3 regions of the Luteibacter sahnii genome follow, and region 2 is predicted to be linked to each of the others. Evidence: predicted binding sites of a transcription regulator. Region 2 holds the regulator's gene; each other region holds the start of a gene.
The links. Region 2 encodes FliA, which starts transcription of late flagellar genes. Its sites were predicted from a motif close to TAAAGTTTNNCNNNCNNNGGCCGATAA; they were not measured.
Positions count from the first base shown of each region.

Region 1: PI246_RS12995 (GGDEF domain-containing protein) is a predicted target of FliA. The motif match lies at 1,114-1,140, and genes of this name have one in related genera.
Region 3: PI246_RS14100 (methyl-accepting chemotaxis protein) is a predicted target of FliA. The motif match lies at 1,342-1,368, and genes of this name have one in related genera.

Region 1 covers NZ_JAQLOK010000004.1:21,692-23,959, reverse strand. The annotation lists gene PI246_RS13005 (OsmC family protein) at 1-37, shown strand, start outside; gene PI246_RS13000 (CorA family divalent cation transporter) at 71-1,030, shown strand; gene PI246_RS12995 (GGDEF domain-containing protein) at 1,264-2,268, shown strand, end outside.
Region 2 covers NZ_JAQLOK010000001.1:492,839-495,106, forward strand. The annotation lists gene flhF (flagellar biosynthesis protein FlhF) at 1-75, shown strand, start outside; gene PI246_RS02355 (nucleotide-binding protein) at 144-1,019, shown strand; gene PI246_RS02360 (RNA polymerase sigma factor FliA) at 1,016-1,747, shown strand; gene cheY (chemotaxis response regulator CheY) at 1,805-2,206, shown strand; gene PI246_RS02370 (protein phosphatase CheZ) at 2,216-2,268, shown strand, end outside.
Region 3 covers NZ_JAQLOK010000005.1:64,722-66,989, reverse strand. The annotation lists gene PI246_RS14100 (methyl-accepting chemotaxis protein) at 55-1,305, opposite strand; partial or broken gene PI246_RS14095 (alkylphosphonate utilization protein) at 1,423-1,626, opposite strand; gene PI246_RS14090 (CopG family transcriptional regulator) at 1,698-1,898, opposite strand; gene PI246_RS14085 (LytR/AlgR family response regulator transcription factor) at 2,205-2,268, shown strand, end outside.

The DNA.
Region 1 (2,268 bases), on a different contig from region 2:
CGCCCGGATCAGCATGGACGCTACGCTCGACGCGTAAACTCCCGGCAGCGCTTCCAAGGATCCCCCGCACGTGCTTACCCTTCACGCCCAAGGCCGGAAGGCGGTCGTCTGGACCGCCGGCATGGACCTGCCTTCGCTGCCCGTATGGATCGACCTGTATGACCCCACCGACGACGAACGTCGGTGGGCGACCGAAGCGACCGGGCTGCGCGTGCCCGAGCGGTCCGACGTCACCAGCCTCGCGCTGTCCAGCCGCATCCGCACCGACGACGACGACACGATGTACCTGTCGATCCCGTACTTCGCGGACACCAACAACGGGCACCGCCCCGGCCCGATCGGACTGGTCGTCACCGGGCGGGTACTGCTGACCCTCCGCTTCGCCGATTCCCGTGCGTTCGAACTGGCGGCGAACAGCTGCCACGAACACCACTGGGAAACCAGCGCCGACGTCTTCGCGACCCTCGTGGAGGCGATCGTGAACCTTGCCGCCCAGCGCATGGAAGACGTCTCCACCGAACTGAAGCAGTTATCCGACCACGTGTTCTCCCCCTCCCGCCTGGGCACGCCCGAGCTGCGCACCTGCATGTTGGAAGTGGGGCGGCTCGAAGGCATGCAGGCCCGCAACCGTTCGTCGATGCTCGGCGTGCAGCGCGTGGTCTCCTTCACCCGCGCGCGGAAGCCCGCCTGGATGTCCGACCAGGTGGAAGTGCGCCTGCGCGTGGTCGACCATGACCTGCGCACCCTCGACGAGTTCGACGACCAACTGACCAACAAGCTGCAGTTCGTCCTCGACGCCACGCTCGGTTTCATCAGCACCGACCAGAACCACGTGATGAAGGTGCTTACCGTCACCTCCGTGGCGACGATCCCGCCCATGATCCTGGTCGGTATCTGGGGCATGAATTTCAAAGACATGCCCGAACTGAACTGGCCGATGGGCTACCCGATGGCGCTTGCGGCCATCGTGGTCAGCATGGTGATCCCCGTGCTCTTCTTCAAATGGCGGGGCTGGTGGTCGGGCGATTGAGCCTTACTTCACCAACGGGCCACAGGGAAGACATGTAAACCTGAACTGATTCACAATTTTTACAATCCACCGGCCTTTTGCCCTAAAGTTGGCGTTTGCCTGGCCGCTATCTCCTGCATACGGCGTCAGGCGGGCGATCATTGACGCGAAGGCGGGCCCTGCGCGGGCCCATTCGGGAGGAAGTGCTCGGTGTCCGTTCTCAGACTTAGCGACGTTGCAAGGAAGCCACGGTCATGAGGCCCTCGCGGCAAGCCGCCACCGGCCAGGTGCCCGATTCGCGCCTTTTGGCGTCGGTGGCGGAATTCACGCATCACCGCGACATCGACGCGCTGGATCACAGCCTCGTGCTGTCCTTGGCCGAACTGGTCAAGGTCAAGACGGTCACGCTGTGCAAGCGCGGCGAGAGCGCGCAGTTTCCCGTGGACTCGATCGTCGTGTGCACCCATGGCAACGGCCAGGGGTTCGTGGTCGAAGCGGTGGATCCCTCCCCCGACGACGAATCGGTGCAGACCATCATCCGGGCGATGGAAACCGTCTCCACCGTCAGTGACACGACGCCCGCCGGCCTGCACCGGCTGGTGATTCCGATCCGTCGCGACCAGGCCGCCATCGGCGCGTTGATGCTGGAGTCGGACGAAGCGCTGGAAGGCGTGCGCGACCTGGTGGAGGGTTTCGCGCGCATCTACTGCAACTACATCGCCCTGCTCAACGAGAGCGAGCGCGACAAGCTCACCGGCCTGTACAACCGTCGCAGTTTCGATCGCCGCCTACAGCGCATGCTCAAGCATCGCCGCCTGCGCGCGCGCGCCCTGGCCGAGGGCCACGTGGAGCGTCGCCAGTTTCCCGGCGACGGCCCGCACGTCTACCTCGCCATCCTCGACATCGATCATTTCAAGCGCATCAACGATACCTACGGGCACGTCTACGGCGACGAGGTGATCCTGATGCTCGCCCAACAGATGCGCACCAATTTCCGCCAGGGCGATGTGCTGTTCCGTTTCGGCGGCGAGGAATTCGTGATGTTGCTGGCGGCCCAGGACGAGCGCACGGCGCACTCCGCGCTCGACCGCTTCCGCAGGTACGTCGACGGCCACGCGTACCCGCAGGTCGGCCACGTGACCGTGAGCATCGGTTACGCCCGCATCACCGAGAACGACTATTCCGAGATCGTGCTGGACCGCGCGGACAAGGCCCTCTACTACGCCAAGCAGAACGGCCGCAACAGCGTGCACGGGTAC
Region 2 (2,268 bases):
AAGCAGCGCAACGACGAGCCCGATCACGCCATACTTGCCGAGCGTTTCGGCCTGTCCGCTTCCGTGCCGGTCTGACCGAGCGAGGCACTTCCATGAACATCGCTACCGCCCACACCTCCTTTTCTCCGGCAGTGACTTCCTCCATGAACACACACGTCGAAAACACCCAGGCCGCCGGACTCGAGTGGCTGTCCGACCGCCGTCCCACGCGCAGCATCGCGATCGCGGGCGGCAAGGGTGGCGTGGGCAAGACGACGGTGGCGGTCAACCTCGGCATGGCCCTGGCCATGGGCGGGCGCGACGTGCTGCTGCTGGATGCCGACCTGGGCATGGCCAACATCGACGTGCTCCTCGGCCTGCAGCCGGTGCGCCATCTGGGCCACATGCTCGAGGGTGCGTGCCGCATCGAAGACCTGGTGCTCGACGCCGCGCACGGCCTGAAGGTGATCCCGGCCACGTCGGGCACCCGCCGCATGGCCCAACTGCCGAACATCGAACATGCCGCGGTCATCCGGGCCTTCGACGAATACCCGCTGGCCCCCGAATACCTCATCGTGGACACCGCCGCCGGTATCTCGGACAGCGTGTCGATGTTCGCCGCGGCCTCGGACGAGGTGGTGGTCGTGGTGTGCGACGAGCCGGCCTCGCTCACCGACGCCTACGCGCTGATCAAGGTGCTCTCGCGCGAGTTCGCCGTGAACCGTTTCCGCATCGTGGCCAACATGGTCCGCCATGCGCAGGAGGGCCGGGCCCTCTTCGAAAAGCTTTCCCGCGTGACCAGTCGCTTTCTCGAGGTGTCCCTCGATTTCATGGGCATGGTTCCGCACGACGAATACCTGCGCCAGGCCATCCGTCGGCAGGCGGCGGTGGTCGACGCGTGGCCGAGCAGCCGGTCGGCGGTCGGATTCAAGAATCTGGCCAGGTCGGTCGATACATGGGGTGAACCCGAGCCCCGCGTGCAGGGACGGATCGGCTTCTTCGCCGACCGTGCCCATCTGGGAGGAGGGTTGCCGTTGTGAGCGTAGCGAGCGAATACCTTGAAATCACTCGGGTTCCGGCGGATCAACTGGTCAAGACCCATGCGCCGCTGGTGCGCCGGATCGCCTATCACCTGATGGGCCGGCTGCCGCCGAGCGTGGATGCGAACGACCTCATGCAGGCCGGGATGATCGGGCTGCTCGAGGCCGCGAGGAATTATTCCCCGACTCGCGCGGCCAGCTTCGAGACCTATGCGGGCATCCGCATACGGGGCGCGATGCTGGACGAACTGCGCAAGACGGACTGGACCCCGCGCTCCGTCCACCGGAAGTTGCGCGAGGTGGCGGAGGTGACGAGGCAGATTGAAAACGAGACGGGTGGCGACGCCGACGACGCGGAAGTGATGAAGCGCCTGGGCATCGACGCCATGGAGTACAACCAGATCCTGGCCGACGCGGCGAGCGCGCGTTTGCTGAGCCTGACGGCGCCCGAGGGCGACGAGGGCGCGGCGATCGACGTGGCCGATCCGGACGCCACCGGGCCCGACGGACTGTTCGAGCAGGACGGCATGCGCGAGGCGCTGGCCCAGTCCATCGACGGACTGCCCGAGCGCGAGAAGCTGGTGATGTCGCTGTACTACGATGACGAGCTCAACCTGAAGGAAATCGGTGCGGTGCTGGGAGTGAGCGAATCGCGCGTGTGCCAGATCCATGGCCAGGCGCTCATTCGGCTCCGCGCTCGCATGTCAGGCTGGAAAGACAAACCCTGACGGCATTCCGGTGCCGTCGCCGGTCAAAGAAAAACGCGCAGTAGGCGGAGAGACGTTTTGGACAAGAACATGAAAATCCTGGTGGTGGACGACTTTTCCACCATGCGGCGCATCGTCAGGAACCTGCTGGTGGAGCTGGGCTTCACCAACACGCTGATCCAGGAGGCCGAAGACGGCAATGCCGCGCTCGCGCTCCTGCGCTCGCAGTCGTTCGACCTGGTGGTGACCGACTGGAACATGCCCAACATGACGGGCATCGACCTGCTCCGCGCCATCCGCGCCGACGCCAATCTCAAGGCGATGCCGGTGCTGATGGTCACGGCGGAAAACAACCGCGACCAGATCATCGCCGCGGCGCAGAGCGGCGTGAACGGCTACGTGGTCAAGCCGTTCACGGCGGTCACGCTCAAGGAAAAACTCGACAAGATTTTCGAACGTCTCGCCGCGGCGGCGGGCTGAGGAGCAGGCATGAACACGACGATTTCCGCTGGCCAGGACGTGGCCCCCGAACTGCGCGAGCT
Region 3 (2,268 bases), on a different contig from region 2:
CCTACCGCTAGCGTCCCGGCAGGCTCACCGCACGTCGCGAGGCACCGATGGCCGTCACGCCGCGACGCCGGCCTCGGCGTTCACCCCTGCCAGGATCACGCCCTGCAGGTCGGCCACCTGGTCGGTGAGTTGCCGGGTCGTATGCGCCAGGCGGCGGATTTCGTCGGCGATCACGCCGAAGCCCTTTCCGTCGTGGCCGAGCCGGGCCGCTTCGATCGTCGCGTTGAGCGAGACGATGTTGGTCTGGTGGGCGATAAGCTGGATGTCCGACACGAGCTCGCCGATGCGCCCCGCAGCCGCCACGGTGGCCTCGGCCTGACGCTCCCTGGCCTGTTCGGCGGCGACGCGATCGCGTTCCTTCTGCACGTCGGTCAGCACGCCGACGGCGCGCAGCGGCGTGCCATCCGCTTCGCGGCTGGTCTGCCCCCGTGCGCGGAACCAGCGATAGTCGCCATCCTTGCAACGCACCCGGTAGTGCACGTCGTAAGGTGTCTGCCCGGTCTTGTCGTTGAGGTGGTCGACGAACGCCTGCAGGGTCAGGTCCTTGTCTTCGGGATGCAGCCGCGACGCCCAACTATCGAGCACGTCCGGAAACTCCGCCGTCGAGCCGAAACCCAGCAACTGCCGGAACTGCGGCGACCACCAGAACGCGTTCTTGGGGTTGATCGGATCGCCCGCGACCACGCTCATGTCCCACAGGCCGTCGTTCAACAGTTCGCGGGCCAGATTGAAGCGGGTGATCATGAGTTCGAGTTCGGCGTCGCGCTCCATTTCGTCATGGATGTCGGTCAGCGACCCTGCCACGCGGATCGGCTCGCCGTTCGGGTGACGAATCGTCTGCCCCTGTGCGCGAAACCAGCGATAGGTCTCGTCGCGCAGGCGAAGGCGATACCGCACGTCGTACGGCGTCCGCCCGCTCGTGTCGGCCAGATGCGCCGAGAACGCGGACAGCGTCGGCTCGACGTCGTCCGGGTGCAGGCGGCTCGACCAGCTGCCCAGCACGTTCGGGAAATCGGCTTCGGACGCAAAGCCCAGCAGGCGGCGGAACTGATCCGACCACCAGAACGGCTGCGACGCGTCGACCTGACCACCGATGGCTTCCATGTCCCACAAGCCATCGTTGCTCACCCGGCGGACGAGGTCGAAACGCGCCTGGAGCGCTTCCAGGGCCGCATCGTCCGCGTGGGGCGGCGGATTGACCGTCTCACGGAGTTCGGCAGACGGGTCGGAAACGGTCGACGGGCCAACCGGGACGGCGGGTACGAACGAACGCGCCGTCCTGAACCAGCGAGAAAGAGCCTGCATGGGGAAGTGCCTGTATCGGGGATGGAGGGTGGCACGTTTTCGGCAAAAACCTCGAAAACTTTAGGCGACCCACGCCGCCGCCCCGTTCCCCATCGTGCCGCAGCGAATCGCCGCGCGTTACGCCTTCTTGAGGAAGCAGGTCTTCAACACGAGAACGCTTTTGCCATCCCGGACCTCGACATGTTCCTCGTCGTCGGTCAGGTGGATGCTCTTGAACGCACGCCCACGCTTCAACGTCAGGGACGATCCCTTGACCTTGAGATCCTTGATGACGGTGACGCCGTCGCCTTCCACGAGCTCGTTACCGTTGCTGTCACGCACAGCCATCTTGATGTTTCCCGGTTGAAAAAAGAGACGCTTGCCCGTCGCCGGCAGGCTCGGTGGCGGCGGTGTCAGGCGTCGCCGCCCGCAGGCGGCGCTGCCTCGTCGGCATGCCAGGGGCGCCCCGTCTCCCGTTCGATGTAGTCACGGATCATCTGCCGGACCACCTGCGATGGCGTGGTGTCACGCGCTTCGCAAAGACGTTCGAACACGGCCTTCTTGCGAGGGTCGATCAGGAGGGTCAGCCGCGATGTACGGGATTCCTGGGTCATGGCTGGCACACAAAGACACACATGGCATGATCATAACATGTGTATGTCACGCACATAACGAGGTCCGTCACCGCAAGGGGTGGGCGACCAGCGAGACGGCCAGCGACAGATCCCACGCTGGACGTCCGCGGCATGTGGCCAATGGACATCCAAGCATGCCGTTCGCAGCCGGCCCACGGCGTTGCGCTTCGCCATGGGCAAGGCCTTTGCCTGTCAGGTGCGTTTGCGTTGCTCGCTTGACGCAAGAACGCGCCTCGTCGAGCGTCAACGGGATCATGTCGTACCATCGGCAGCCCGGAGGCCCCGATGAACCCCACCGTTGCGATAGCCCCTCCCCCCGGCGCCCCCCTGTGGTGCCGCCCTGTCTATC